2 linked regions of the Granulosicoccus antarcticus IMCC3135 genome follow. The protein of the gene in region 1 interacts with the protein of each later gene in a pairwise test. Links are inferred from orthologs where the notes say so. Each region holds a gene or a part of one and is shown on either strand. Other genes may lie near its edges.

Region 1 (14,930 bases):
TACAGCTCACGATGAGCGTTCGCCGATGAAAGCGTGTCACAGCGCAACTGGATGAATCGTCCGCTGATACCAGGATTCATATCATGTGCACTCTGGGCAAACAGCACACGGCCACTACCTGCCTCACCAATCAGCAACAACGAATCACTGCGATTTGCCTGAGTGTCTATCTGGTTACGCATTGACTTGACGTAATCACTGACCCCCAGAGCCAATGGCAGACGTCGGGTCGCAGGTAAATTCGGCTCCTTGCCACCCTCCGGTACGAATGTCTCTGCCAGTGCCTTTTCCACCGTCAACAACAATTTGGCCAGAGACAGCGGCTTTTCGATGAAATCCACGGCACCGTGCCGGGTCGCCTCGACGGCGGTCTCCACCGTGCCGTGACCTGAGATCATGATGACCGGAAAATCCAGAGTCCCTGCCCGTTTCCACGATTTCAGCAAAGTGACGCCATCCATGTCAGGCATCCAGATATCCAGCAAGACCAGATCCGGTCGCGCCTCCTCTATACAGGCCTGGGCCGCAGCGGCGGTATCGGCTGTAGAGACCGCATAACCTTCATCTTCAAGAATTTCCTGCAGTAAACTGCGAATGTCTGGCTCGTCATCGACGACCAGGACAGCATGTTCACTCATACGTCATCTCCTTGAGATGGCAGCTGGGATGTGGGATACGGCAGACTTATAATCACGGCAGCACCTCGTTCTCGGCGGTTTTCAGCACGTATTCTGCCATTGTGTTCTTCAACAATCTTCTTGACGATAGCCAGCCCCAGCCCTGTGCCTTTGGGCTTCGACGAAACATAGGGTTCGAACAATCGATCCATCAGCTCGATCGGGAATCCGGGACCATCATCCTGGGTGACGATTTCCAGCATATCCTGCAATGACAATTGCCGGTAATGGGTACTCAGATGCACAGTTTTAACAGATTGCGACTGCTGCGCCTCAAGTGCGTTTTTTATCAAATTATGCGTCAGTTGACGCATTCTCGGTAGATCCATCAATATCGGTGGAGCAGAGCTGTCCAGGCTCATTTCTATCTTCACCAAACCATCCGGGTCACGATACAGATCAGCGACTTCTTCCAACAAGGCATTCATACTCGCCGGATCCAGTGCCAGTTTGGGTGTCGAGGCATATTCTGCGAAAGCATCGACCATCGACTTCAGCGCATCAACCTGATTTTCGATAGTACGAGTCAGGCGTTCCAGCATCTCATGATCAGCACCTTCAAGCTTACTCTGAAACTTGTGACGCATCCGCTCAGCTGATAGTTGTATCGGTGTCAATGGATTCTTGATCTCGTGGGCAAGTCGCCTTGCCACCTCGCTCCAGGCAGCATCGCGCTGGGCACTGATAATAGTTGTCATATCATCAATAACAATGACGCGCCCGGTCAGCTCCCCGGCAGCATCCAGCAAAACGGTGCCTCGACAGAGCAAAAACCGGCGCCCCCCCTGGTCATAGACTTCGATCTCGGCAGACCATTCCCGATTACCGGACTGCTCCAGCGGCTTGCAGACCTGTTCGCTGAACTGCGACAGCACACTGTTGTCGCGGGCGTCATGATCCAGTGCCTGCCCACGCATCTGCACCAGCTGCCCACCCAGAATGGTGACGGCAGCCGGGTTGCTGGTGCGTACGTTATTTTCAGCATCAAGCGTAATAACGCCGGAAGAGATTTGCCCCAGAACGGCCTGTAACCGTGCCCGCTGGCGCTCCACCTGGCGCTGACTCTGTTCGGCATTCTTGCGACTCTGTTCCAACTGCAAAGTCATGTAATTGAATGACTGCACCAGAAAACCAAGCTCATCGTTCTTGCTGCGTTTATAGATCCGGGTAGCGTAATTGCCTTCGGCAACCGCCCTCGTGCCTTCCACCAGATCATGAATCGGCATCATCATGCGACGTGCAGCATAGAGCGCAAACCACACAGCCATCATGACCGAAAGCAACAATGCCAGCGACAGTGTCAGCATGGAACTGAGCATGAGCGGCCGACGCAGAAAAACCAGCTGACGGTATTGCTGATAACTGGTCTGCACACTTTCTGCCAGATCCGAGGATCGATGGGCAATCGGGTACAGAGCCTGAAGCACTGAGTTCTCCAGAACCGGATCTTCTGACAATACAGGTGTCACAACACGCACGTACAGTTCACCGTCACCAACAGGATCTACACCCACATACGACAGGCCTTTCTGGGCACGCACAACCAGATCATTCTCGGGGCGGTTCGGCTGCACACTGATGCTATCGAGCAGACCGGTGGAGGCCACAATCCGGTTATCCGGTCCAATCAGCGTCATCTCGCTGGCTTCGGTCTCTGCCGAGAGTGTATTCAATGCAACTACGGCCACCGCCTCACTGACGCCAACCAGTTGCTGAGCCACTTTAACGGTGTCCCTCTGCAGCGTTCGCATCTGCAGTCCCAGTGATTCGCGGCTGAGTTCCAGCGCATCGTCCAGCGCCTGTTCTATTTCCAGATCAAAGTAGCTGTTGATATTGGCGCGCAGAAAACGTATTGAAAATCCGTAGACCAATGTGACAGGCACCAGGGCCAGCAAGACCGATACGATGACCAGTTTCACCGTCAGCCTGGAGCCTGCTATGCGCTGCCGGAACTCTCGCACCAGGCGCCAGCCGTTCATGATAATCAGAACAGCAATAAAGCATAATGCAAGCCCATTACCCAGTAGCAGCCAGTGATAATACTGGCCAAACCGATCGAGCTGCAGCGCGATTGTCCCCAGCACCCACAGTGAGGCGATCAGCACGATGAACAGCAATGCCATCAGCACGGCACTGGTCAGGGTGCGACGCCTGAGTCTGCTCAGTTGACCTGCCACTGATACTCCTTACTCGTCAGGCGCCAACTGGAGGCGATCAGGGGTTGCAATGGTAAAGGCAGGGAATCCGAATCCAGCTTGAATTGCAGCTGCGCCACAACCCTGGAAGGTATCTGCTCCAGAACCTGCACATTGATCTTGTGCATGACATCCTCTACATCCAGTGCCATAGGCAACCGCTTGAAGGTGCCCAGCCCTTCAATCGCTGCGTACAGTGATCGATAGTTACGACTGATGCCGGTATCGATGGCGTGCACTCGATAATGGCGGGTCAATTCATAATAGGTTAATCGGAATCGATGCTGATACTGTGCCAATGAACGATCAAACCAGTAGTCTCGTGACTGACTGAATGCCAAAGTCAGGATGAAATCCAGTGGCACGCCACTGTCGAGCCCGTCACGGATCGGCTCTGGCAAATCTATATCGGCTGTTGCTGATAGATAAAGCTGTCCGGATTCGCGCTGCAGTTCCACATCGGCCAGTTTGATGCTGCCATCGGTTGCACCACTGAGCGACAGGCTACGCGCCGATATGCTGACCAACACGATGAAAACAAGCAAGGTAAGCAAAGGCACCAGCAAAAAGGCAAGTGCCCAGCCCCCCTTGTCTGGTTCAGCATCCACTAAGCGCTGATCATCCTGCACGCTTGCCAATGGGTGCGTAGAAAAAGCCGTCCATGCCATTGTCACCAGGAAAAATCTGGCGAGTATCTGCCAGTAATACGGCATCGTCAGTACGCGCCAGAAATGCCTCTACTTGCTGCTCATTCTCAGCCTTCAGGGTCGAACAGGTCGCGTACAGAAAAAAGCCTCCAGGCTTCAGCGTGCGCCACAGTTGATCCAGCAGTTGCGCTTGAAGTGCAACAAGAACCTCAATATCGCTATCACGACGCAGCAGCTTGATGTCAGGGTGACGGCGAATAACGCCGGTACCCGAGCATGGAGCGTCCAGCAATACCGCATCGAAGGCCTCACCATCCCACCATTGCTCAAGCTCACCGGCATCCACAGCATGCAACTGAGCGCGCTCTGCCAGACCGAGCCGCGTTAGTGTATCTGCCACGCGCTGCAGACGCAGTGCATCCTGATCCAGTGCCACCACTGCAGAGAAATGATCCAGTTCCAGCGCATGCGCCGTCTTGCCACCCGGGGCCGAGCAGGCATCCAGCAAACGTCCACCGGGCGCGCTGAAGCGACTCAGATAGCCAGCGGCCAATTGTGCCGCCGCATCCTGAACGCTGACATCGCCAGCGTCGAACCCTGGCAATTGCTGTACAGATGCCGGTTTTTCCAGACACAGTGCTTGTTGCGCTTCGGGCACACTCGCCGCCGGACACTCTACAGCCAGCAAGCGTTGCTGATAATCCTCGGTACTACCGCGTCGACTATTGACCCTCAGGGTCATCGGGGCCTGCTGATTGTTCTGTTCGCAAATATGCCGCCATTGATCCGGCCAGTCTTCCTGCAAACGCTTCAGTAACCAGTCGGGATGGCTCAGCCGTTGTGACTCAAGTAAAGCTGATTCCAGCTCCTCAGCCCGCCTCTGATAGTTACGCAGCACGGCATTGACCAGTCCTCGCGCCCATGGCTTTTTCAGATGCTTGGAGACCTTGACGGTCTCATCCACCGCGGCATGTGCCGAGGTGGGTGTATGCCGGAGCTGGAAGATACCCAGTTGCAGTAACAGATAGACATCCAGATCCTTTTTCTTGAGAGGCTTGTCCAGCAACTGATCGACGATGCCAGCAAGTTCCCCGGAAAATCGGGCAAAGCCATAACTCCAGGCCTGTAACTGCGCCTGCTCACGCTCCACAACGCGTGCCTGAGCCGTTGGCAGCAAACGCGTCAGAGACCCACCCCCCGTCTGCAATTGCTGCATGAGCTGTACACAGGCGAGTCGCAGACTGATGGTCACGGGTCGGGCAGCGTTAGCTTTCATAGGGTCGCAAATTGCTCAGCGTGCAAATCACGCCCTTGGCTGAAAGAATCGGAATTCTGCATTTTTTTGCCTGGCCACTGCAGTTGCAGCAGTTCGATCAGGCCATCACCGGTTCTGACCACAATCGCACCCGGACTTACCTGCACAATGGTTCCTGCTGGTTGATCGGCAACGTTGTCAGCTGCGAGTCTACTGGCAAGTACATCAGGTGTCAGCAAGCGGCTCTGCCAGATACGTACGCGCTCATCACGCAATCGGGCCTCGGCAACCGGCCAGGGGTTGAAAGCTCTGACCTTGCGATGAATCAGCAATGAGGATTCAGTGAAGTCCAGTTGTGCTTCGGCTTTCGTCAGCTTCTCGGCATAGGTCAGCCCTTCTTCTGGCTGCACGACAGGCTGCAGCGTACCGTTACAACGAACCGGCAAGGCATCCAGCAGTGCTGCAGCACCCAACGCTGCGAGACGATCATGCAACTGGGCAACCGTTTCGTCTGCACCAATGGCTAACTGACGCTCCAGCAAGACATCCCCGGTATCCAATCCTGCATCCATTTGCATGATGCAGACACCGGTATGGGTGTCACCAGCCAGAATCGCCCGATGAATGGGCGCAGCACCGCGCCAGCGCGGTAGCAAGGAGCCGTGAATGTTCAGACAACCTAAAGGAGGCAGATCCAGCACCGTTTGCGGCAAAATGATGCCATAGGCGGCGACCACCAGAACATCTGCCGACAGCGATGCCAGCTCAGCCAGTGCGTCATCATTGCGCAAACTGACGGGCTGTTGCACGGGTATGTCGGCCGCCAGTGCACGCTGCTTGACGGCGCTATGAGTCAGTTTCCTGCCTCGGCCTGCCGGTCTGTCCGGCTGCGTCAGTACACCGACCACCTCATGCTGGCTCTGAATCAAGGCATCCAGCGCCACGGCAGCAAACTCCGGGGTTCCGGCAAAGGCGACTCTGAGCCTGTCGCAATTCACACTCGCTGATGAGCTGCTCATGGGCGCTCAGGTATATCGTCTGGGTCGGCCCCATCACGAACCCACTTCTCCAGCCGTTTGCGAATACGATTCCGTTTCAGCGGCGAGATGTAGTCGACAAAGAGTTTGCCGTTCAAATGGTCTATCTCATGCTGAATACAGACCGCCAGCAGGCCATCTGCCTCGATTTCGAAAGGGTTACCTTCACGATCAATGGCCGCAACCTTGATCTCTGCTGGTCGTTTAACCGTCTCGTAGACGCCTGGAATGGACAAACAGCCTTCCTGCATCTCACCTTTCCCCTCGGCGAGGAGAATTTCGGGGTTGATAAAGGTCAGAGGACTGTCGTTCTCCTCTGATACGTCGATAACCATCACACGTCTGTGCACATTGACCTGAGTCGCCGCCAGACCGATGCCCGGCGCGTCATACATGGTCTCGAACATATGGTCGATAAGCTTGACAAGATCGCCATCAACATTGGCAATCCTGGCGGCGGTGCGGCGCAGCTGGGCGTCTGGGTAATAAAGAATATCTAGCAATGACACGTGGAGTCCTGGACATTATCCAAAACGGAATTCTAACAGGGACAGGCAAGGCTTCCCGTTTGCGTATCAAGGTTTCTCAATGTCCGCCGATTCTTCTGGTAGACCACGCCGAATCAACCAGGGAGAGTTCCCGAATATGGCTCCAATTATGACTGCACCGACTGCTCGTCTCTCTCTGGCAGTCTGTCTGTCCGCGCTTTTAACTGCCTGTGCGTCCATTGATGCACCCTCGGCCTTCGTTGTAGAGCCGCCTGCGGCCCAGATCAACGACCGTTTCAGCGAAGACGGACTGACCAGCCCGACCCCGCAATACACCTCATCCGAGCCAAGAATCTATATAGACGAAGGCCAGCTGGAAGCGGATGCGCCGGATACCTATACTGTCGTCCGCGGCGATACTTTATGGGATATATCCGACCGTTTCCTCAAAGAACCCTGGCTGTGGCCTGAGATCTGGAGCTATAACCCCCAGATAGAAAATCCACATCTGATCTATCCTGGTGACGTACTGGCACTAGAGTATGTCAATGGTCGTCCCTCACTGGTTCTGACCCGCAAGGGACAGGGCCGAGTCGATACGGATGGCAATCGAGCTAGCGATGGTCGTGTGCGCCTGTATCCCAAAATCCGATCTGAATCTCTGGATAATGCCATTCCAACCATCTCCGGGGATTCCATCCAGCAGTTTCTGGTGCACCCACGAGTGGTGACCGCCGACGTTATCAACAATGCTCCGTATGTGGTTGGCAACTACGACAGTCGCCTGATCAGTGCCGTGGGTCATAAGGTTTTTGTACGTGGCAAGCTCAATCGCGACCAGACTTCCTATGGTGTATTTCGCCGTAACAAGGAACTACGTGACCCCATATCGGACGCCCTGCTGGGCTATGAAGTCAGCCATGTAGCCGACGCCCGATTACTCAGCACAGGAGATCCATCTGCCATTGCCATCACTCGCAACAAGATGGAAACCATGAATGGCGACATACTGCTGCCCACCCATGAAGGCTCGGTGACACATACCTATATACCGCGACTACCCTCGCTCCAGGGCGAAGGCCGCATAGTCTCGCTGGTCAATGCCATCGCGCAAACCGGACGCGATCAGGTGATTGTTCTCAACATCGGTTCCGAATCCAGCATTCAGGAAGGCGATGTGCTCGCCATCGAAACGCGTGGCAAGACGATTGTCGATGAAAGAGGCATTGGTGGTCACGAAAAAGTGACTCTGCCCAATCAGCGAACTGGTGTGGCAATGGTATTCAAGACCTTTGACAAGGTAAGCTATGCACTGGTCATGGAATCGACCCGCCCGGTAATGGTCAACGACATCATCACCGGAATCTGAATCTGCCTGGCGCCCATGACAGTGGCCGCGGGCACAACCGCGGTTACTCGTCATGGAAGATGGGCTTTCAATTCAAAAGCAAACCCCTACGTCAGCCTGGCTGACTTTTTCGCTGGCTTTCGCCGACAGCACACGATTGTGCCGTCTGCTTCGCCAATCGTGCCCGGACCCGGGGGCGATCGGTGATCTGATCCAGCGCTATCTGACTCGTCAGGATGAAGTTCTGGCTCAGCACCTGCGCCAGATAAACGTCCCTGTGTCCCTGCAAGAGCTGTTCAGCGAGGCGACTATCCGCCGCTGCGAACAAGCCTTGACGTGGCAGGCACAGCGCCCCGATCACCACCTGCTGGGCATGGATCACCAGGCCTACCCTGCCCTGCTGCAGGATACGGATGATGCACCACCGCTGTTGTACGCCCGCGGTTCCCTGCAGGCTCTGGACTACCCACTGATCGCAGTTGTCGGTTCACGCAAGGCCAGTCACTCAGCACTGAGCCATACACGAACCCTGTGCACCGAACTGGCTGAAAAAGGCCTGGGGATTGTCAGCGGACTTGCCATCGGTGTTGATGCCGCCGCCCATCAGGGCGCACTGGCAGCCAATGGCCCCCACCGTGGCCCGACTCTGGCGATCGCAGCTACCCCGCCCGAACGCGTCTACCCGAAGCGCCACCACGAGCTGGCAGAGCAGATAATCGAGGCCGAAGGGCTGATCATTACTGAATATCCACATGGGAGCGTAACCCGCCCCTGGCATTTTCCGCAACGTAACCGAATTATCAGCGGCTTGAGTCTGGGGGTTCTGGTAGCCGAGGCAGGTTTGCCCAGCGGCACGCTAACGACCGCCACTCATGCCATGAATCAAGGTCGCGAGGTGATGGCCGTGCCTGGCTCCATCCACAATTTACAGGCACGCGGTTGTCACGCCCTGATCAAACAGGGAGCGGCCCTGGTCGAAAATTACGATGACATCATTGACATCCTGGGAGAACCTTTGCAACGGGCCCTGGCAGCTCTGCACACCCATCATCCATTGACTTCATCCGTAACAAGCCAGTCGATTGACGCACCACAACAGCATGAACTGGCACTCTCTCGGGAACAGCCAGATTCCGAGTCACAAGCCTTGTTAAGCACACTAGCCAGTCAATCTGCCACAATCGACGAATTAATGACACACAGTCATCTGAGCGTCTCGCAGCTGGCAGCTCTATTGGGTTTGCTGGAAGCAAAAGGCCTGATCAGGACTTCGGCAGGAGGCCGTTATGCGCTTTGCCAACCCTGAAAATTACACGGCCTCGTTGACAAAATGCGATCAAGCGACGACGCTATCGCCGTGAGTCATACTTATCGGTCAATCTGTGAACGGTCTGCCATAGTGCCGTTAACCCCCGTTGGGTGACTCTTTAAGTATGATCCTTTGTACTTGAGACCATCGTCCCTGTCCCCATGATCGGGTGCCGGTCCAGCTGCCATCACAATCAATTCGGTATTCATGAGCAAAAATCTGGTCATTGTTGAGTCCCCTGCCAAGGGCAAGACGATCGAGAAGTATCTGGGCAAGGACTACAAGGTACTGGCCTCTTATGGCCATGTTCGCGACCTGTTGCCCAAGGAAGGCGCTGTCGATCCCGATAACGACTTCGCCATGAAGTACCAGATGATCGAGCGCAACGAGAAACACGTTGCCGCCATCAAGAAGGCCTTGAAGAAAGCTGACAACCTGCTTCTCGCAACGGATCCGGATCGCGAGGGTGAGGCCATCAGCTGGCATCTGGTCGAGCATCTACGTGAAACGGGCGATCTGGAAGGCAAACACGTTGAGCGTGTGGTCTTTCACGAAATTACCAAAAAGGCAGTCCAGGAGGCTGTCGATAACCCGCGCGAACTCGGTTATGACCTGGTTAACGCGCAACAGGCGCGTCGTGCACTGGACTACCTGGTTGGTTTCAACCTGTCGCCATTGTTGTGGCGCAAGATTCGTCGTGGCTTGTCAGCGGGACGCGTGCAGTCTCCCGCATTGCGCATGATCTGCGAGCGTGAGAACGAGATCGAAGCCTTCATTCCCCAGGAATACTGGAGCGTGCTGGCCGAACTGGAAAAAAACACACAGCCCTTCACCGCCCGTCTGTCTCTGCTCAACGGCGAGAAGGTCAAGCAGTTCACCGTCAACAATGGCGAACTGGCCAACTCGACTCGCGATATGTTGCTGAGCAATGCCAATGGCACGCTCACGGCCGTCAAGGTCGAGAAGAAACAGCGTAAACGCAACCCGACAGCACCGTTCACCACCTCGACTCTGCAGCAGGAAGCGTCACGAAAACTCGGATTTGGTGCTCAGCGAACCATGCGCACCGCCCAGAAACTATACGAAGGTATAAAAATTGGTGAGGAAGGCCCCACCGGTTTGATCACCTATATGCGTACCGACTCCATTACGCTGTCTCAGGAATGCCTTGACGAATTGCGGGAGCTGATACCAAAACGCTTTGGCAAGGAATACCTGCCCGAGGCAATCAACGTCTACAAGAACAAATCCAAGAATGCGCAGGAAGCGCACGAGGCGATTCGCCCTTCATCGGTGATGCGCGCCCCCGACGAGATCAAGCAATTTCTCGAAGAAGATCAGTACAAGCTCTATAACCTGATCTGGAAACGAACCGTCGCTAGCCAGATGATCTTCGCCACCATCGACCAGGTTGCCGTGGATTTCGCCTGCGGTGAAGGCAATCTGTTTCGCGCTACCGGTTCGACTATCCACTTCCCCGGTTTCATGACCGTCTACAAGGAAGATGAGGACGACAAGAAAAAGTCTGACGACGATGAGAAAGTGTTGCCAGAGATGAAGGAAGGCGACCAGGTCCCGTTGCAGGACATCAAACTGACACAGCATTTCACTGAGCCTCCGCCGCGCTTCTCTGAGGCAAGCCTGGTCAAGACGCTGGAAGAATATGGAATTGGACGACCGTCAACCTATGCCTCCATCATTTCCACGCTGCAGTCACGAGAATATGTGGAAATTGAAAGTCGCCGCTTCTTCCCGACCGATACGGGTCGAGTGGTCGCAACGTTTCTTGCCAAGCATTTCGACAAGTACGTGGACTACGACTTTACGGCCAATCTGGAAGATGAGCTGGATGCCGTATCACGTGGCGAGAAAGACTGGGTGCCCTTGTTGGCTGAGTTCTGGAAACCTTTCAAGGAACAGGTAGACGACAAGCTGGAGAACGTCTCGAAGGATGAGGCCATTCAGGCCCGTGAACTCGGAACAGACGAAGAATCCGGTAAGCCGATCACCGTTCGCATTGGTCAGTACGGTGCGTTTGTCCAGATCGGTACCCGCGATGATGAGGACAAGCCCAAGTTCGCAGGGCTGCGTCCCGGTCAACGCATGAACACCATCACACTGGAACAAGCCATTCAGCTATTCGACCTGCCCCGAGATCTGGGTGAATCTGCTGAAGGTGAGAAAATCACGGCCAATATTGGTCGGTTTGGTCCCTATATCAAATACGCCTCCAAGTTCGTATCGCTCAAGGAAGACGATCCTTACACCGTAACGCTGGAACGGGCACTGGAGATCGTCGCCGAGAAGAAGATTGCTGATGCCAACAAGCTGGTCAAGGAGTTTGAAGGCACCGACATTCAGATACTCAATGGTCGCTGGGGCGCCTATATCACCGACGGCAGCAAGAACGCAAAAATCCCCAAAGAATTGAAAGAGACCCCGGCAGCGATTGATCTGGAGACCTGCCAGAAACTGCTGGCCGAAGCGCCAGAGCGGCGCGGTCGCGGCAAGAAGAAAGCTGTAGCCAAGAAGACAGAGGCCACTGCCAAGAAAAAAGCGGTCGCAAAGAAGAAGACCAAGAAGAAAAGCGCCAGCAAAAAGAAAAGCGCCGCCAGCAAGAAAAAAAGTGCTGCCAGTAAAAAAGCTGCAGCCAAGAAAAAAGCCGCAGCCTCCAGTGATAGCTCCAAGGCTGAGTGAACATGCCGGATCTCAGCAAGGCTGTTTCAGCCTTGCGATCTGGTGGTGTCATCGCCTACCCGACCGAAGCGGTATTCGGACTCGGCTGCGACCCGCATGACGAAGCAGCGCTTGCGCGCATCATTGACATCAAGAGCCGTGATGCGCACAAAGGCTTCATTCTCATTGCCGCGACTCAAGCTCAGCTGAGCCCCTTTCTGGCCCCGATAGAGCCGTCCTGGCAGACGCAATTCGACGCTGCCTGGCCAGGGCCTGTCACCTTTGTTGTACCTGCACGCCAGGGCATCAGCGAGCTGCTCTCAGGCTCCAGGGACACACTGGCTGTAAGGGTCAGCAACCACCCACTGGTACAACGCCTATGCGAGGATTTTGGTGGCGCAATCGTATCCACCAGTGCCAATCGTTCCGGCCAGGAGCCTTGTCGTGACACGGCAACCGCAACAACACTTTTTGGTCCGCAGCTTGATGCCATCGTCCAGGGCCAGATCGGTACACTGAGCGCCCCGACTCGAATCATCGATGTCCGCACCGGAGCTCAGCTGCGCTGAGCATTTAGTAGTCGCTGCCCGGGCACAGCAAATACTGTGTATTCTACAAAAGCCCTAACAGGGCTCAGACAGTAGTGATAACGTTCGCGAAATAGACAGCCCGTTCTTGAATATTCCCTACAAGGAAAAACGCAGAGCGGCGCTTCCCGGTTTCTACTCAATTGAATGGCGATACTCTCAATGACCGAACGTACTGTGAAACTACACAGCGAGCTGGCGTACTCCGTGGACACTCCCACAACCATCTTGCTACAAGTGGCGGCCATGCACACGAGCAGACAGTTCATCAGTGATGAACTACTGACGGTCAACCCTTCTACCCCCGTCGATTTCTTGCAGACAGGACCACTGGGTAACCGCGCCAGCCGCCTGATCCTGCAACCCGGTGCCACCGTCATTCATTATTCCGCAACGGCAACTCTGGAACCCAAAGAGCCCTACGATGGAAATCTGTTTGAACTCGACTACACCGAGCTGCCTGCTGATGTACTGCCGTACCTGAATCCAAGCCGCTATTGTGAATCCGACAAACTGTATAAATTTGCAACCGATCTGTTTGGCAATATGAATCGTGGCTACGATCGAGTCAGCAAGATCACAGACTGGGTCTATAACAGCCTGGCTTACACCCCTGGCAGCACAGGCCCCAGTACAACTGCTTGTGACGTGCTATTGCAACGCACTGGCGTTTGTCGAGATTTCGCACACGTCTCTATCGCCCTGTGCCGCGCACTGGGAATTCCTGCACGCTATGTCTCGGGGTATGCGGTTAATCTTAATCCACCGGATTTTCACGGTTTCTTCGAAGCCTTTTTGGGCGGCGACTGGATTCTGTTCGATGCCACAAAACTGGCTCCGGTAAGCGGTTTTGTAAGAATTGGCGCTGGACGAGACGCCGCCGATGTGGCCTTCGCCACCTTGATCGGTCAGGCCACACTAACCTCCATGACAGTGCAGGCAATCGACCCTAACCAGAAGATTGACGACGCCCGCAACGAAGTTATTTCTACCGCCTGAGGGATCGTGAATCGGTAGTGACACGTCACTGAGACTATCGTGCCTGTTGATGTGATGGCAGGCAACACTACAGTTACCTCGATAGGCTCGTTGGGCCATAAATCCAGATTCATTAATCTGGATAAAGTCCAGGCCGATCAGGCCGCTAGTGGATGTTCAAGCCAGAATGTTTCCGGAGCAACCACTCATGAGATTTGCCTGCACAATGTTGCTGTACGTGCTGTGCAACAGTTCTGCCTGGGCCAGCTCATTACTGGTGACGGTCACCGACAGTGAAGGAAACCGATTGGAACACGCTGTCATCTCGATTCATGGCAAAGTCTCCCAAATGGCTACTGGCGATGCTGCGCTTGCTGTCATGGACCAGCGTGAGCGTCAATTTGCGCCCTCGGTGCTACCTATTCAACAAGGTACAAAAGTCTCATTTCCAAACTCGGATGATGTGCGCCATCATGTCTACTCGTTCTCATATCCAAACAACTTCGAGCTGAAGCTTTACCACGGCGAGAAGAACAAGCCGATCAGCTTTGATGAACCCGGCATCGTCGTTCTGGGGTGCAACATTCACGATGGCATGATCGGTTATCTGCAAGTGGTCGACACCCCCTGGTTCTCAAAAACAGAAATAGATGGCCTGGCCAGTATCGACCAGATTCCCGGCGGCAACTATACACTTCAAGTGTGGCACCCAGATCTGGGAATGAATTATGAACACCAGAAGATCACCCTGACAGAAGGTCATCAGGCGATTACTGTTCGGCTACCAACCGGTCAGCGAGCCCAGACTCCCAAACCCGAAGTCAGCCCATTGCAGGCTTTGTTCGACGATTGAGCCTGACCATGTTCAACTCTTTCTATCTGCGCATTCTGTTGCTGGTGGTTGGCCTTGTCGTTGTTGCACAACTGACAACGTTTCTGGCCCTGCTCAGCACGCTCGATAAGGATATAAAGGCGGAAACTCGCCAACAACTCAATGCGGGCAGCACGCTGCTCACTCAGCTGGTTGATAAACGCAGCCAGCTGCTACTCAATAGTGCCCAGGTACTGGCGGCTGATTATGGCTTCAAGTCAGCCATTGCCAGCCGTGACCAGGGAACCATCAATTCGGCACTGAGCAACAACGTTGTGCGTGTGGATGCCGACCTGGCCAGCCTGATCTCTCTTGATGGCCGGCTGATCAGTACGACCCATAGCGTCAACGAGGATGCAGAAAAGTATGCACGAGTCGCAAGCAAAGCAGGCGTCTCGGGTCACTTCATGGAGACTCTGGTTCTTGCCGACAAGGCACGTCAGGTGGTCGTAGTACCTGTCAAAGCGCCGTTGACCATCGGCTGGCTGTTGCTCGGGTTTTCACTCAATGATTCACTGGCCAATGATCTGGCCAGTCAGATCGGCATGCAGGTTTCATTCTCGGGACAGCTTGGCGATCGACAGCATTATTTCGGTTCCACCTTGCCGCCGGAACAAAGGGCCGCCCTACCTCGCGCCATCAATGAGCTAACCCATTCTACAGCCGGCCAGATTGCCCTCTTGCAGAACGAGGCATTCCTGACACAGCTTGTGGTGCTTGACCGGCTCAACGGAGGCGTCTCGGCGATTCTGCAAAAGTCACTCGACAGTGCCTTGCAATCCTATCAACGATTACGAAACCGGCTCATCCTGCTGACCAGCCTGAGCCTGGCCTTGGCCATCGCTCTGGCCTTCTGGATGGC
Region 2 (15,199 bases), 4.5 Mb from region 1 along the record:
TCACACAAACACCGGATCATTTAAGTAGTGAGTCGCTTGCAGTCGATACCCCTGTTATCAGTTTATTGTTAGACCAAAACCCCAGGTTCCATTCCATTGTCGAACGCTTCGTTACAAAGCTTGAAGAACAAAATAGCCTACTCGTGTCTGCTTGTGAACAAGCAGACTGGAATCAGGTGGCAGAGCTTGCCCATTGGCTCAAAGGATCGGGGGGCAGCGTCGGCTTCGATGGTTTTACAGCACTGGCGGCCGAGCTGGAGCAGGACGCAAAGGCAGGCTCGGCTGAAAAAGTACGCAGTAGTATTGACGCCATCCAGATTTACTCTGACCGAGTTTTGCAGGGTTGGAACGATCCCACTTCGCAGAGGAAGTCGGCATGAGAAATGACCTGAATAAAAATGACAGGCATCAGCCGGCAATGGCGACCCAGGCTGATGGGAGCGTGATGGATCAACATGAGCTGGCTCGCATCATCATTGATGACGCCAAGATCATGATGGTGGATGATGAAGAGATAAACATGGAGGTTCTTCAGATACATCTGGAGGAGGAGGGCTATCGGCGTTTTGTCTCCGTAAGTGACTCAACGCAGGCGCTACAGCGTATTCGCGAGGAATTACCCGATGTGCTGTTGCTGGACATCGTCATGCCGCAGGTCTCTGGCTATGACATTCTGACCGCCATTCGTGATGATGAAACGCTACGCTATCTACCGGTCATCGTACTGACATCGGCCAATGATGCACAGACCAAGCTCAAAGCTCTTAAGTTGGGGGCAACCGACTTTCTGGCCAAGCCGATCGATGCCAGCGAACTGGCCTTGCGCTTGAGCAACACGCTGACAGCGGTGGCCTGGCAGAAGCGCATGAGTGAGGTTGACCCTCTGACTGATCTGCCTAACAGGGCCTGGTTCACGCGAATGCTGCGGCAAAAATGTGAAGCTTGTCGTGCTGAGAGCTCCAATTCGGCGTTAATACTGATTAACATCAATCGTTTCAAATCCATTAACGATTCCCTCGGGCCTGCCCGAGGCGATGAAGTGCTGCTCTTGTTCAGCAATACAGTGCTTGAGTGTTACCGAAAGGGGATCAAACAGCCCTGGTTTTCCAGTGATGTATCTGATGACACGCTACCAACCGTTTCTCGACTGGATGGGGATCGGTTTGTTGCGTACTTGCCGCTGAGTGAGCAAGGGGCGCCTAGTGACATACTGACATCATTAACCGAGTCGCTGATCAATGCTCTTAACACCCCATATGTTGTATCCGGTCAATCCATTTATCTGAGCATCAGTGTCGGAGTCTCCTTGTTAAGCGACAAGACCTTGAGCGTGGAGACGCTGATCAATAATGCGGAAACCGCGATGTTGTTTGCCAAGCGTCGTAACGACAAGACCTTTGCAATCTATTCGGACTTCATGGATGCCAAGGCTCGCGAGTTGTTGAGTTTGGAAAACGGACTAAGAACCGCGGTAGATAACGGCGAGATCTTCATGGTCTATCAACCCAAGGTTCACGTGGCCAGCAATCAGATCGCTGGCGCTGAAGCTCTGGTGCGCTGGTTGCATCCGGAATTAGGGCTTATCTCACCGGTCAACTTCATTCCTCTGGCGGAGGACTCAGGCATGATCGTCTCGATCGGTGAGTGGGTTTTGCGTGAATCCTGCTTTCAGGCAAGACGCTGGCAGCTGATGGGGTACAAAGACTTCAAGATTGCGGTCAATGTATCTATCAGGCAGCTGCACGAGCCGGATTTTATCAGCACGGTCAAAAGCGCTTTGCACGACAGCGAGCTACCGCCAGAGTCTCTGATCATAGAACTGACAGAAAACATGATCATGGAAAATGCCGAGTCCAACGTAGTCAAATTGCAAAAACTCAATGACCTGGGTGCCAAGATATCCATTGATGATTTTGGCACCGGCTATTCATCACTGAGTTACCTGCAACGATTTCCACTGGATCAGCTAAAAATAGATCGCTCCTTTATCAGCGAGATAGTGTCAGATTCCAGTCCTGCACCCATCGTCAAGGCAATGATTTCCCTGGCTCACGACTTGGGGTTGAGTGTGGTGGCAGAGGGTATAGAAACCCCCGAACAACTCAAACGTATCCAGCTGCTCAAGTGCGAAGAGTATCAGGGCTATCTGTGCAGTAAACCTGTCATTGCCACAGAGTTTCAGACCTTACTCGAATCGGACTATCGCCTGCAGGCTTGAAAGACCGATAATGATGTAAGCACTTTGCGATCGCAGTCCTTCGTAGCAGGCGAAGGCTCTGAAGTCTGCGCGCATCCGTGATACACCGAACCTGAAAAATTCGGTTCCGTCTTTAGCGAAAAATCCCTCTCACTGCTGGCTGAATGCCATATAATTTTTACAGTGAAAATGATCGTATGGAAAAATGAAAACCTGATGCGATTGGTTGGTAGCTTTTTCTGCATACGTACAGGCTGGTTTGGTCGTAAACTATCTATAAATTGCAGTGTCGCGCTACATCGAATATTAATATACCGTTGATGCTGTTTTTATCGTTTCGATAACCACAATAATAGAAACAAGGATTCCATCAATGGATAGTGTTGAGGCCGTCACAAGCGGTTATGTATATATTTTGGAAGTGAAAGACATACAACTGCCTGTATGCAAAATCGGAATGACGACTCGAACCCCTTCTAAGCGATGCTCAGAAATCAATAAAAGTTCGACCGGTGATTTTATCTGGGCTGTAGCTCATTCAGTTACAGTTGATGATTGTAGAAAACTGGAGTCCCTTATTCACGCCAAGTTGTCTCCGCTTAGACAGAAAGGGCGTGAGTTCTTTAGTCTGAATGCCGATGATGCCTATCAAGCAATGATCTCAATTCTTGACTCTCAGAGCGAAATAACGAGAGCTGAGCTAAAAGACGAATCTATAGCCACAAGCCCCAACTCTGCCCCGTCGCCTAAAATGGAAAAGGCGAGCTTCAAGAAAATTGATTCTGAATATGCTGAGTTACTACAACAATTTTCGTCCTTGTTACAGGTGAAGGGTCGGCCTTTTGGTCAGCTGAATAGACCCATGTTTGGAATGAGCGATGGGAATCAAGGGGTTCAATGGAACCTGGCCGTCATTCCGGAAACCGGTGAAGTCAAGTTGGGTGTGAATCTGGAAGGCAGTGAGAAAACAGGAAAATGGTTGATTTCCCCTTTTATTCTCTCAGAGCCTGATATTGAACAGGTGAAGGCTCTGGCGGAAGATAAGGACAGTGTTCATATCCGTTTTACTCGCGATGCATGGCAAGGAGCTGCAAGGCTGGATATTGTTGAAGAGTTCTTGGGTGGGGGAGAGGTTCGCTTGGCAGAGCTGGACTCTACTCATTGGGGGGCCGTCTTAAAAGAGGCATTGACCTGTCTTGACGAAAAGAACAATTTTCGTAAAAGAAAAGTGGGGCAGACGGTGACTCTGAAATCTGATGGGCGACGTGTTGAAAAGGACATTTCTCCTCACCTCACAATCTGGACACCGGTGAGTATGGATGGTGATATTGAGAAAAACCTCAAAGAGAAGATCAGGCAAATGACTCCGATTTATAATTGGGTGGTTGCTTCCTGCGGCCTCTAGCTTCAATCAACTGGCAGGTGCCACAAGTCCCATTCAGGCAACCCCCACCCAGCCAATCTACTCCACATCCACTAGAATACACACGACCACTCTAGACCCATAGCGCAGCCAGCCATGACCGTAGAATCCGAAACCGACATAGCCGCTCTCAAGCTTATTGGAAGCATCGTCTCTTATGTTCTGCACGAAATGCTGGATGCGGCGGAACCGGGAATGACGACGCTGGAGCTGGATACCCTGGGTGGTAAGTTGCTGGAGGAGCGGGGCGCGCATTCGGCTCCTAAGCTCACTTATGACTTTCCTGGTTATACCTGCATCAGCATCAATGAAGAGGCTGCGCACGGTATTCCGGGCAGTCGTGTCATACAGCCTGGTGATGTGCTGAATGTCGATGTGTCGGCTGAGCTGGGCGGTTTTTTCTCTGATACCGGCGGCACCCGTGTCATTCCGCCTACCAACCCGCAGAAAACACGCCTTTGCCATGCCACGCAGGTGGCGCTGCAACAGGCCATGAAACAGGCTCGTGCGGGTCGGCCCATTAATGGGATTGGTGCGGCTATCGAGCGCACGGCTAAAAAACACGGCTTCAGAGTGATTGAAAACCTGAGTAGCCATGGCATCGGCCGGTCATTGCATGAGTCGCCTACCAGCATTGCTGGCTACTTTGACCCTGCCGACAAGCGCGTTCTGAAAGAAGGCATGGTCATTACCATCGAGCCATTCTTCTCGACCAAGACTCGTATAGTCACAGAAGCATCCGATGGCTGGACGCTCAAAGGTGCCCCCGGCAACCTGTCAGCGCAATATGAGCACACCATGATTATCACCAAAAGTGACCCTATCGTGCTGACGCAGCACTAATCAGCCTCGTAATAGCGCCATAAAGGCGGTTGCCGCCCTCGATAGCGTTCTGCCGCGCAAACACACGGCCCCCAGGTTGCGTTGCATACTCAGCCCGGTGACCGGCACATCCACAATGCCCTCGTCAATCATGTTGCTCGGCAGGGCGCTCCAACCGAGTCCAACGGAGACCATCATCTTGATGGTTTCCAGATAATTGGTTTCCAGAGAGGTCTCAACCGTCACATCAAACGGTCGCAAAGCATCCAGCAGAATAGTTCGAGTGACTGTGCCTCGGGCAGGCAGTACCGCGTTGTAGTTCGTCAGGATTGCTGGTGTCACCTCAATGCCTGCTGCCAAATCAGCACGCAATGGGTGATCCGAGGCGCACACAATGCTCAACGGATCGGGCCACACCAGTTCGGTGAGCAGTGCACTCTCCAGCTGATCAGGCAGTGTCACCACCGCCAGCTCAATATGCCCGTTCAACACCTCGTGGCAAGCTAGCTCAGAATCCATGAACAATAAATCCAGCTCCACCTCGGGGTAGGTCTGGGTAAAGGCTTTCAACACTGGTGGCAGCCGGTGAATCCCCACATGATGGCTGGTCGCCAATCGTAAGCGTCCTCCTACCTCAGCCCCTAGCGATAACACCTCATCGCGACTGATTTCAATATCAGCCAGAATGCGTTTGGCGCTGGTCAGAAATTTTTGCCCCGCTTCGGTTAACTGGATGCGACGACCCAGGCGGTCAAACAGCAGCACCCCCAGATCATCCTCCAGGGCAGCAATGCGTTTACTGACCGCAGGTTGCGTCATGAATAATACTTCTGACGCACGGGAGAAGGAGCCCAGCTCGGCTACCGCGACAAATGCTTTCAAAGAGGGGAAATCCATCTATGTATTCCAACATGGAATACAACGAATAATCAATATGCATTTGAGTTATTTGAATGTAGCCGATAGAATCCACATCCCCGTAGCATCCATGAAGAGGGCATTGGCAGATGGCTGGCAAGACCTTGTATGACAAAGTGTGGGACGCCCACGTCGTCCACAAAGAGGAAGGAGACACCTATCTGCTCTATATAGACAGGCATCTGGTGCACGAAGTGACCTCCCCACAGGCTTTTGAAGGCCTGAAAATGGCCGGACGCAAGCCCTGGCGTACCAGCTCCATGCTGGCGGTGGCAGATCACAATGTGCCTACGACCGATCGTGCCAATGGCATCGCTGATCCCATTTCGCGACTGCAGGTGGATACGCTGGACGAAAACTGCGAGACTTTCGGCCTCGTCGAATTCAAGATGAACGACCTGCGACAAGGCATCGTGCATGTCATCGGGCCTGAACAGGGCGCCACGTTGCCAGGTATGACTGTGGTTTGTGGGGATTCTCACACCTCCACACATGGTGCATTCGGTGCTCTGGCATTCGGTATCGGTACCTCTGAGGTGGAGCATGTCATGGCCACACAGACGGTTTTACAGAATAAATCGCGCAACATGCTGATCAGCGTTGACGGCGAAGTGGGCCCGGGCGTTACAGCGAAAGACATCGTGCTCGCCATCATCGGCAAGATTGGTACCGCTGGTGGTAACGGCTGTACTCTGGAGTTCGGTGGCGAGGCCATTCGAGCCTTGTCCATGGAAGGTCGCATGAGTGTCTGCAATATGGCCATTGAAGCAGGCGCACGCGCAGGCATGATCGCTGTTGATCAAACCACCATCGACTACCTGAAAGGTCGCCCATTCGCGCCCAAAGCAGACGTTTGGGACCAGGCTGTTGCCGCCTGGCAGGATCTGAAAAGCGATGATGATGCCGTTTTTGATGAAGTGGTGCATCTGGATGCCACACAAATCGAGCCGCAAGTGTCCTGGGGGACATCCCCTGAAATGGTTACCTCCATCAATGGCTTTGTGCCAGACCCTGCCGCAGATGAAAATGCGGGCAAGCGCGAAGGCTTCGAACGCGCTCTGGAATACATGGATCTGCAGGCCTCGACACCTGTCACTGACATCCAGCTGGATCGCATCTTCATCGGTTCATGCACCAACTCGCGCATCGAAGATCTGCGGGCAGCAGCAGCTGTCATCAAGGATCGAAAGGTGGCAGACACGGTCAAGCAGGCCTTGGTGGTGCCAGGTTCCGGTCTTGTAAAACAGCAGGCCGAAGAAGAAGGGCTGGACAAATTGTTTCTGGATGCAGGTTTTGAATGGCGTGAGCCGGGCTGTTCCATGTGTCTGGCCATGAATGCGGATCGCCTGGAGCCGGGTGAGCGCTGTGCATCCACCTCCAACCGTAACTTCGAAGGTCGGCAAGGTCAGGGCGGTCGTACCCACCTGGTGAGTCCTGCGATGGCCGCAGCGGCTGCTATTGCTGGTCATTTCGTCGACGTCCGCCACTTCTAGTCAGGAGAACATCATGCAAAGCTTTACAAAAATGAAGGGCTTGGCCGTTCCACTGATGCGCTCGAACGTGGATACCGATGCCATCATTCCCAAGCAGTTCCTGAAGTCGATCAAACGATCGGGTTTCGGTGTGAATCTGTTTGACGAATGGCGCTACAAGGACGCAGGTTTTCCCGGGCAGGATTCATCAACCCGTCAGCCGAACCCGGACTTCGTCCTGAACAAGCCGCGTTACAAAGGCGCACAAGTACTGATCGCCGGTGAGAACTTTGGTTGTGGCTCATCCCGTGAACACGCTGTCTGGGCACTGGGTGACTATGGTTTCCGAACTGTCATCGCTTCAGGATTCGCCGATATCTTCAACAACAATTCCTTCAAAAGCGGATTGTTACCGATCGTGCTTGATAAGGAAATCACCGCAAAGCTGGCCGAAGAATGCGAAAGCAGCGAAGGCTATGAGCTGGATATCGATCTGGAAGCCCAGACCGTTACAACGCCCAATGGTGATGTTTACCCGTTTGAAGTCGACAGCTTTCGCAAGCACTGCCTGCTCAACGGTTTTGACGATATCGAACTGACCTTGCAACAACGTTTCCGCATCGAAGAATACGAAGTTGCTCGTCGCAAAGCAGCCCCCTGGTTGTTCGATTCGCCGTGAGTGTCAGCAGCCTCAAACTGGTTATCGGCAACAAGAACTATTCATCATGGTCATTGCGTCCCTGGATATTGATGCAGCACGCGCAATTACCGTTTGATGAAGTGAATGTGCCGCTGTTTACCCCAGAAGGTGAGGCTCTGCTGGAAAAGTTGTGTCCAGCCAAGCGAGTGCCGGTCTTGCATGACGGCCCGCTTGTGCTGTGGGACTCCTTGGCAATCTGTGAATATATTGCCGACAAAGTTACTAACCATTCACTGTGGCCGGAGCGCGCCGTCGATCGCGCTCGGGCGAGAGCCATGAGCGCCGAGATGCATTCGGGGTTTGCCGCTTTGCGAGAAGCCATGCCCATGAATTGCCGACGGCAGATTGAAGGGTTTCGACCAACGCTGGAAGTGCAGATCGACATCAATCGCATTGTGCAATTGTTTGAAGATGCACTTCAGCAAAGTGGCGGCCCTTGGCTGTTCACTCATTACACGGTTGCTGATGCGATGTTTGCGCCGATTGCGTCACGACTTAACACCTACCAGATCCCGCTGCCGAATCTGTCACAACAGTATGTCTCGCGTACTTTGAGTGATCCACCCATGCAGGACTGGTATGCTGCCGCCGCAGCGGAAAAGGCGGTCATCGAAAAATCCGAAATTCAAGTCTGAAAGGAACACCATTGATGTCTCAAGCACGCAAGATTGTCATTCTTCCCGGTGATGGAATCGGGCCAGAAATTATTGCAGAGGGTCGCAAGGTTCTGGATGCAATCAATGAGCAGTACAACCTCGGTCTGAGCATGGAAACCTGTGTGTTCGGCGGGGCTGCCTATGATGAAACCGGTACGCCGCTTCCGGAAAGCACCCTGAACGCCTGTCGTGACTCGGCGGCAATCCTGTTGGGTGCCATTGGTGGGCCGAAATACGATAAAGCGCCTCGTGAGCTACGCCCTGAGCGTGGACTGCTGGGCCTGCGATCCGAACTCGGACTGTTTGCCAATCTGCGTCCCGCCTTGCTTTACCCGGAACTGGCTGCAGCCTCTTCACTGAAGCCTGAGCTGGTTGCAGGGCTTGATCTCATGATCGTTCGTGAATTGACCGGGGGTATCTACTTCGGTCAGCCACGCGGCATAGAAGAGCGCAATGGTGAGCGAGTCGGATTCAATACCATGGTGTATAGCGAGTCTGAAATTCGACGAATCGGCATACGCGCTTTCGAAATTGCCCGTCAGCGAGGCTCTCGACTGTGTTCGGTCGACAAAATGAACGTGTTGGAAGTGTCAGAGCTTTGGCGAGAAATCATGATCGATGTCAGCAAGGATTACCCGGATGTAGAGCTGACTCATATGTTCGTTGATAATGCCGCCATGCAGCTGGTTCGCGCACCCAAGCAGTTCGACGTCATGGTGACCAGTAACTTGTTCGGCGATGTTCTATCTGACGCCGCAGCGATGCTGACCGGATCCATTGGCATGTTGCCATCGGCGTCGCTGAATGAGGCCGGGCAGGGGATGTACGAACCCATCCACGGATCGGCTCCGGACATTGCCGGAAAAGGCATAGCCAATCCGTTGGCGACCATTCTGTCAGTCTCCATGATGCTGCGCTACACACTGAAAGAAGCCGAAGCGGCTGATGCCATTGATGCTGCTGTGGCGCAGGTGTTGGCACAGGGCTATCGTTGTCAGGATATAGCGACGGGCCAGAGTGAAGAGAAAGTAATCAATACAACTGAAATGGGTGATGCTGTAATAGCGGCCCTGCAAGTCGGAGTAGATGCATGAGCAAGACCTATGATGTCGCTGTCGTTGGCGCAACTGGAGCGGTTGGCGAGACCATCCTGTCCATTCTTGCTGAGCGAAACTTTCCAGTAGGCAATGTTTACGCATTGGCGAGTTCGCGTTCAGCGGGTAAGCGAGTCGAGTTCGGAAACAAGCTGTTGGTTGTACAGGATCTGGAAAAATTCGATTTTTCTACGGTGCAAATCGGTATTTTTTCACCAGGCGCCTCTGTTTCCAAGATTTATGCTCCCAAGGCGGCAGCTGCCGGCTGTGTCGTGATCGACAATACATCACAGTTTCGATATGACGATGACAAGCCGCTGATCATCCCTGAGGTTAATGCGCATGCCCTTGCTAGTTACAAGGACACCAACATCATTGCAAATCCGAATTGCTCAACTATTCAGATGCTGGTAGCGTTGAAGCCGTTACATGATGCTTTCGGGATTACGCGCATCAATGTATGTACCTATCAGGCAGTTTCAGGTACTGGCAAGGAAGCAATTGAAGAGCTCAGTGTCCAGACAGCAAGGCTATTAAACGGCTTGCCAGCAGAGGCCTCGGTCTATCCAAAACAGATTGCATTCAATGTCTTGCCGCAGATTGATGACTTTCAGGAAAACGGTTATACCAAGGAAGAAATGAAGATGGTATGGGAAACCCACAAGATCATGGAAGACAGTTCTATAGCCGTCAACCCGACCTGTGTACGTGTCCCGGTGTTTTTTGGACACTCTGAAGCTGTCCATATCGAAACTCGTAAACCAATTACTGCGATTCAGGCCCGAGAATTGCTCCAGTCAGCACCAGGAGTGGTAGTTATGGACGAGCGAAAGGCAGGGGGCTACCCCACCGCTGTGACTGAGTCAGCCGGAACTGATGCAGTCTTTGTTGGGCGGATTCGCGAAGACATCAGCGTTGAAAACGGACTGAATTTGTGGGTTGTGTCCGACAACGTTCGTAAGGGTGCAGCGCTGAATAGTGTTCAGATCGCTGAATGTCTCGTTCAGGACTATTTGTAAACGCTGATCTATATCGGAATAGATGCAATAATTGATCTATAGAGAAGCGTTGTTACAGTTAACTACGTTTGACCTGTGTCGGTGGTTTACGGACACTGCACAATCAGGTCTAACGTCTGAGCGGGATTTAATACGTGCGAAAACTAGCAACGGCTGCAGCAGTTAGCCTGGCATTAGCCTCCGGTGGCGCCTTCGGACTTGGTCTGGGCGACATCGAGATGCGCTCGGCGCTGAATCAGCCAATGAATGCCGAAATCCGGCTCACTTCTGTGAAAACAGGTGAGCTGGAAGGCATGATTGTGCAACTTGCGTCGGCAGAGGCCTTTGAAAGGGCGGGCATCGAGCGCTCGACGGTGTTGACGGACTTGCGATTCTCCGTCGACCAGAGCTCGGGGGTGCCGGTTATTCGCATTTCCAGCCAACGACCTGTGGTTGAGCCTTTCCTGAACTTCCTGCTGGAAGTGGACTGGCCACAAGGTCGAATGGTTCGTGAATATACTGTTTTGCTGGATCCGCCAGTTTTCATGACACCGACTGCAACTGAGCGTAATACGACCTCAGATCAGCCGGCGCTAGTGGATCGTGGAACAGAAGCCCTGGTTGTGCCTACACCGATTGAGCGCAACGAAGGGTTTGAAGTTGATCTGGGTGGTCTTGCTGAAGCTCCCGCTGACAGCCAGTCCGCATCAGATGTAGGTGAAATCGTTTTACTGGAAGTCATGCCAGATGTTGAGCTCATGTCAGGAGATGAGGCTGTCAGTGGAAGTAATGGCGAAATAGTCGCCCTTACAGATCTGGGAGCTCCCAATCAAGACGCTCTGGAGCAACGTGAGCAGGAAGCAAGCGCTGCAGACGACTTCAATGTAGAGCTGATTGGTGCCGGAGAAGAAGTTTCAGATACCACCGTCATCGGTGAAACTGGCAATGGCGGTGGGGAAGATGGGTCTACCATCGTATCCCTGGAAGATCTGTCACCAGCAGAAGCGCCTCAGACAGCAGCCCGTCAGAGCGCTGAAGTAACGGTTGGCAGTGGTGACACTCTGTTTGAAATTGCCAAGAGCAATTCTGCAGCTGGTGTCTCTGTGCAACAGATGATGATGGCATTGCTGGCTGCCAACGAATCCTCATTCATCAACAAGAACATCAACCTGGTCCGGGCAGGCTCCATACTGCGAGTACCTGACACAGACGAGGCAACACGTCTGACACAGCGGCAGGCCATGTCTGCTATCGGTCAGCAAAACCAGCTGTGGCAGGAGTATCGCGATCAGTTGCTGGGCTCGGGTTCAACCCGTCTCGCCTCTGGTGACACAAACGTGACGCCAGCCGGAACAGTGACTGCACCGTCTGATACTGCAGCCATTGATACAGCCGCCCTTGATCCAGAGCTGAGCTCGGAAGACTCGGTCGACGGACTCTCTGCTGAAGCGCGGGCTATTCTGGACAATGCTCGATCGGAAATTCTTGATCGTGAAGAGCTGCGACTGGTTGCGGATGATGCACCTACAAGTACCACGGCCAGCGCTACGGCCGATGAGACCACAGACAATGACGCCACACGTCTGGGTGAATTGAATCGCAAGTTGCAACTGGCTCGCGAAGAGCTTTCTTCAACGCGTGTGCAGTCTGACGAGCTAACGGAACAAGCCGGTGAGCTGAAGGGTACGACGGACAACCTGGATTCACTGATCTCCTTGCGTCAGAACGAGATTTCCCAACTGGAAACCCAACTGGCAGATGCACGTGAAGCGGCTGCCATAGCGGAGGCAGAAGCCGCCGAAGCAGAAGTGATTGCTGCTGCGGAAGCCGGAGAAGCAGAGGCTATTGCCGAAGCGAAAGCCGCCGCCGAAGCTGAGGCTGAGGCTAAAGCCGCTGCACAGCTTGCTGCCAATGCTGGCGACACAGTTGTCGAGGCAGGCCAGGACGTTGTTACGGCTGTTGGTGATGCGGGTGCCGACGCTGTGGCTGAAGTGGAAGAGATTGCAGACTCAGGCGTCAATGCATTAACGGAGGCAGGGGAGACGCTGGGTGATGTTGAGCTGATCGATGAAAATGCGACGGCAGACACCGACACCGAAGAGGCGCTGATTCCACCACCGCGTAAGCAGACTACCTGGTATCAGGACTTCATGAGCGACCCCAAGCGCATGGCAATAGCCGGCGTCGGTGCGGTCGGATTGCTGGGTGTGCTAGGCACCTTGTTGTTCCGTCGCAAGCGTCGTGATGATGATTTGCTGGATATTGGTGATGAACTCGAATTCGCCAACGACGAAGACGCTGCGGGAATACCGGCTGACAAAGCGGCCAAGTCCGGCAACGGTGTTGGTCTGGCAGCGGGTGCTGCTGCGGTCGGAGCCACTGCAATCGCCGGCTCTGATCGCGAAGAAAAGCAGGACAATGCCTTTGATGACCTGACGGTCCCTGCTATCCCGTTGGGTTCTGATTTGCAAACGGGCAATGAGGTACTGAACAAAGACGACACTATCTCCGAAGTGGAGGTCTATCTTGCCTATGGTTTGCACGGTCAGGCTGAAGAGCTGCTTGCCAAAGCGACAGAGCGCGATCCCAATAACGAGGAATATGCGCAGAAGCTTCTGCAGACATATCATGCTCAGGGTAATGCTGACAGTTTTCAGGCAACTGCCAGTAATTTCCATGCGCGCTTTGGTGGCGAGGAAAATCCGGCATGGCCAGCGATTGCTGTCATGGGTGCTGAATTGCGACCCAATGATGCCTTGTTCGCTTCAGGTCGTGAAGCGGTAAGTCGTATTGGTGCCGGTCATTCTGATGGTTCCGCGATGGGGGATGAGGATTTTCTACCTGCGCAGGACTATGACACCGGCAGTATTAATCGCGGCTTTGATTCTGCTTCAGATTCTGTGGATTTCGACAGTGCAGATGAATCAGAGCTGATGGAGCAGAGCCTTGATCCAGCGTTTGCCTTTGATGAAGGTGACCTGGAAGCGACGGGCGATTTTTCCGAACTTGCCAGTGAAGTGGCGAACGAGAAGAAAAACAGCAGTATTGAATTCTCCGATTTTGATGCAACTGGCGGTGATGTTTCGTTAGGTGGTCTGACGGGTGAAGATCTGCTCGACATGCCTGGTGATCTTACCAACGAGTTGTCCGCAGATCTGACCGAGGGTGAAGGGTTAAGTCTGGATGAACTGGATAACGTTGCTTCGGTAAACGATCTGACTCTGGATCTGGATCAACTGTCGGGTGACTTGGAACTGGATAGTTCTGAGTTGATGAATGCTGATTTGTCCGACCTGGACCTGCCTGATTTGAGTGTTGATAACGACATGTTCGACGAAAACGTCGGTATGGGTGACAACGCTGATGAAATGGACACCATGCTGGATCTGGCGAAGGCCTACATCGATATGGGTGACAAGGACTCTGCCAGCAGTGCGTTGGACGAAATCGTCAAGAGCGGCAACCCGGCGCAGGTCACCGAGGCTGAGACTCTGTTGCGCAAGATTTCATGATCAAAGGCCAGTGACCGTCATTGTCTAATGCCAGAATCGCCCTCGCTGTCGAATACGACGGCGGGGGTTTTTGCGGTTGGCAGCGTCAACCACATTGCCACTCTGTACAGGCAGAGCTCGAGCGGGCATTAAGCCGGATAGCTCAGGAGCCTGTCACGGTTTACTGTGCCGGTCGTACTGATACCGGCGTACATGCTGCGGCTCAGGTCGTGCATTTCGACACCTCTCTGGATCGCCCGCTTCGCGCCTGGAGCTTTGGTGCTAACTCCCATCTGGACAAGCGTGTTTCGGTACACTGGGCGGCAGTAATGCGTCCGGATTTCCACGCGCGTTTCTCCGCGACACAACGCAGCTATCGTTACACTATTCTCAATCGTGCAACCAGACCTGGTTATCAGGCAGGTACGCTGGGCTGGGAGCGTATCCCCCTGGATGCACCGAAAATGCACGAGGCTGCTCAGGCACTGATTGGGGAACATGATTTTTCCAGTTTTCGTTCCTCCGAGTGCCAGGCGAACCATGCCAGGCGGTGCCTGTTACGAATCAGCGTCCGGCGCGAACAGGATCGAGTGATTATTGAAGTCGCAGCTAACGGCTTCCTGCATAATATGGTACGTATTCTGACGGGTTGTCTGCTGGCTATCGGTCGAGGTGAGCGTCCAGTGGACTGGATGGCCACGCTGCTTGCCGGGCGAGACCGGAGGGCTGCTGGAGTGACAGCACCGCCACATGGTCTGTGCTTTCTGCAGCCTGGTTATCCTGAAGAATTCGGCGTGCCGGACTTCGAGTCCAGCAAATCCAATCCCTGGCACCCTTGAGGGGTGTTGTTCTAGAATTGTCTGGGTAAGCAGCTGCCGTGCTGTTGCCCGGATGCTGCTTCTGTTAAGGTCCATGGTTATTATGGCGCGACGAACCCGAGTCAAAATTTGTGGAATCACACGCCTGCAGGATGCGCATCTGGCGCAGGAGCTGGGTGTAGATTCACTCGGCTTTGTATTTGTGCCTGCCAGTGCCCGGCATGTGATCGCTGAGGATGCTGCTGTCATCGTCAATCAGTTGTCGCCTTTTGTCACGCCCGTAGGATTGTTTCTCAATCCGACAGTGGAAGAGGTACAGCACGCCTTGAACCTGATGCCCTCCATGGTGCCGCAGTTTCATGGACAGGAGTCGGGTGAATTCTGTGATCAGTTCGGCAGGCCGTATCTAAAAGCTATCGGTGTTGGAGCCGGCAAGCCTATGCCCGAAGAGAGTGAACTGAGAGCATTCGGACAAGCCATCGGCTTTCTGTTCGATAGTAATGAGCCCGGACAGCTTGGCGGAACGGGCCATGCGTTCGATTGGGCACGTCTTGGTGAAAAAATGCACAAACCGCTGATACTTGCGGGCGGGCTGAACGTACATAATGTA

Evidence for each region.
Region 2: the proteins of def (region 1) and IMCC3135_RS26130 interact in binary tests that used the Escherichia coli proteins (3 or more experiments, as listed by UniProt). The link is inferred for Granulosicoccus antarcticus IMCC3135 from one-to-one orthologs.

What each region holds. Positions count from the first base shown.
Region 1 is NZ_CP018632.1:1,543,405-1,558,334, reverse strand. Bases 4,556-7,285 are described here. They hold def (peptide deformylase), read right to left. Parts: upstream 6,321-7,285; coding sequence 5,790-6,320; downstream 4,556-5,789. Other genes in these bases: IMCC3135_RS06680 (LysM peptidoglycan-binding domain-containing protein), read left to right, coding at 6,457-7,285; fmt (methionyl-tRNA formyltransferase), read right to left, coding at 4,792-5,793; rsmB (16S rRNA (cytosine(967)-C(5))-methyltransferase RsmB), read right to left, coding at 4,556-4,795. Also shown: IMCC3135_RS06710 (sigma-54-dependent transcriptional regulator), read right to left, coding at 1-638; IMCC3135_RS06705 (sensor histidine kinase), read right to left, coding at 635-2,854; IMCC3135_RS06700 (DUF4390 domain-containing protein), read right to left, coding at 2,839-3,540; more of rsmB, read right to left, coding at 3,491-4,555; more of IMCC3135_RS06680, read left to right, coding at 7,286-7,668; DNA-processing protein DprA, read left to right, coding at 7,721-8,953; IMCC3135_RS06670 (DNA topoisomerase I), read left to right, coding at 9,164-11,653; L-threonylcarbamoyladenylate synthase type 1 TsaC, read left to right, coding at 11,656-12,201; IMCC3135_RS06660 (transglutaminase-like domain-containing protein), read left to right, coding at 12,382-13,218; IMCC3135_RS06655 (methylamine utilization protein), read left to right, coding at 13,406-14,050; IMCC3135_RS06650 (putative bifunctional diguanylate cyclase/phosphodiesterase), read left to right, coding at 14,059-14,930. UniProt on the Escherichia coli protein: Removes the formyl group from the N-terminal Met of newly synthesized proteins. Requires at least a dipeptide for an efficient rate of reaction. N-terminal L-methionine is a prerequisite for activity but the enzyme has broad specificity at other positions.
Region 2 is NZ_CP018632.1:6,012,508-6,027,706, reverse strand. Bases 8,291-11,289 are described here. They hold IMCC3135_RS26130 (aspartate-semialdehyde dehydrogenase), read left to right. Parts: upstream 8,291-9,278; coding sequence 9,279-10,301; downstream 10,302-11,289. Other genes in these bases: IMCC3135_RS26125 (motility hub landmark protein FimV), read left to right, coding at 10,436-11,289; leuB (3-isopropylmalate dehydrogenase), read left to right, coding at 8,291-9,282. In the rest of the region: IMCC3135_RS26175 (ATP-binding protein), read left to right, coding at 1-380; IMCC3135_RS26170 (putative bifunctional diguanylate cyclase/phosphodiesterase), read left to right, coding at 377-2,218; IMCC3135_RS26165 (GIY-YIG nuclease family protein), read left to right, coding at 2,571-3,602; map (type I methionyl aminopeptidase), read left to right, coding at 3,717-4,463; IMCC3135_RS26155 (LysR family transcriptional regulator), read right to left, coding at 4,464-5,339; leuC (3-isopropylmalate dehydratase large subunit), read left to right, coding at 5,450-6,853; leuD (3-isopropylmalate dehydratase small subunit), read left to right, coding at 6,867-7,511; IMCC3135_RS26140 (glutathione S-transferase family protein), read left to right, coding at 7,508-8,167; more of leuB, read left to right, coding at 8,182-8,290; more of IMCC3135_RS26125, read left to right, coding at 11,290-13,792; tRNA pseudouridine(38-40) synthase TruA, read left to right, coding at 13,813-14,610; IMCC3135_RS26115 (phosphoribosylanthranilate isomerase), read left to right, coding at 14,693-15,199.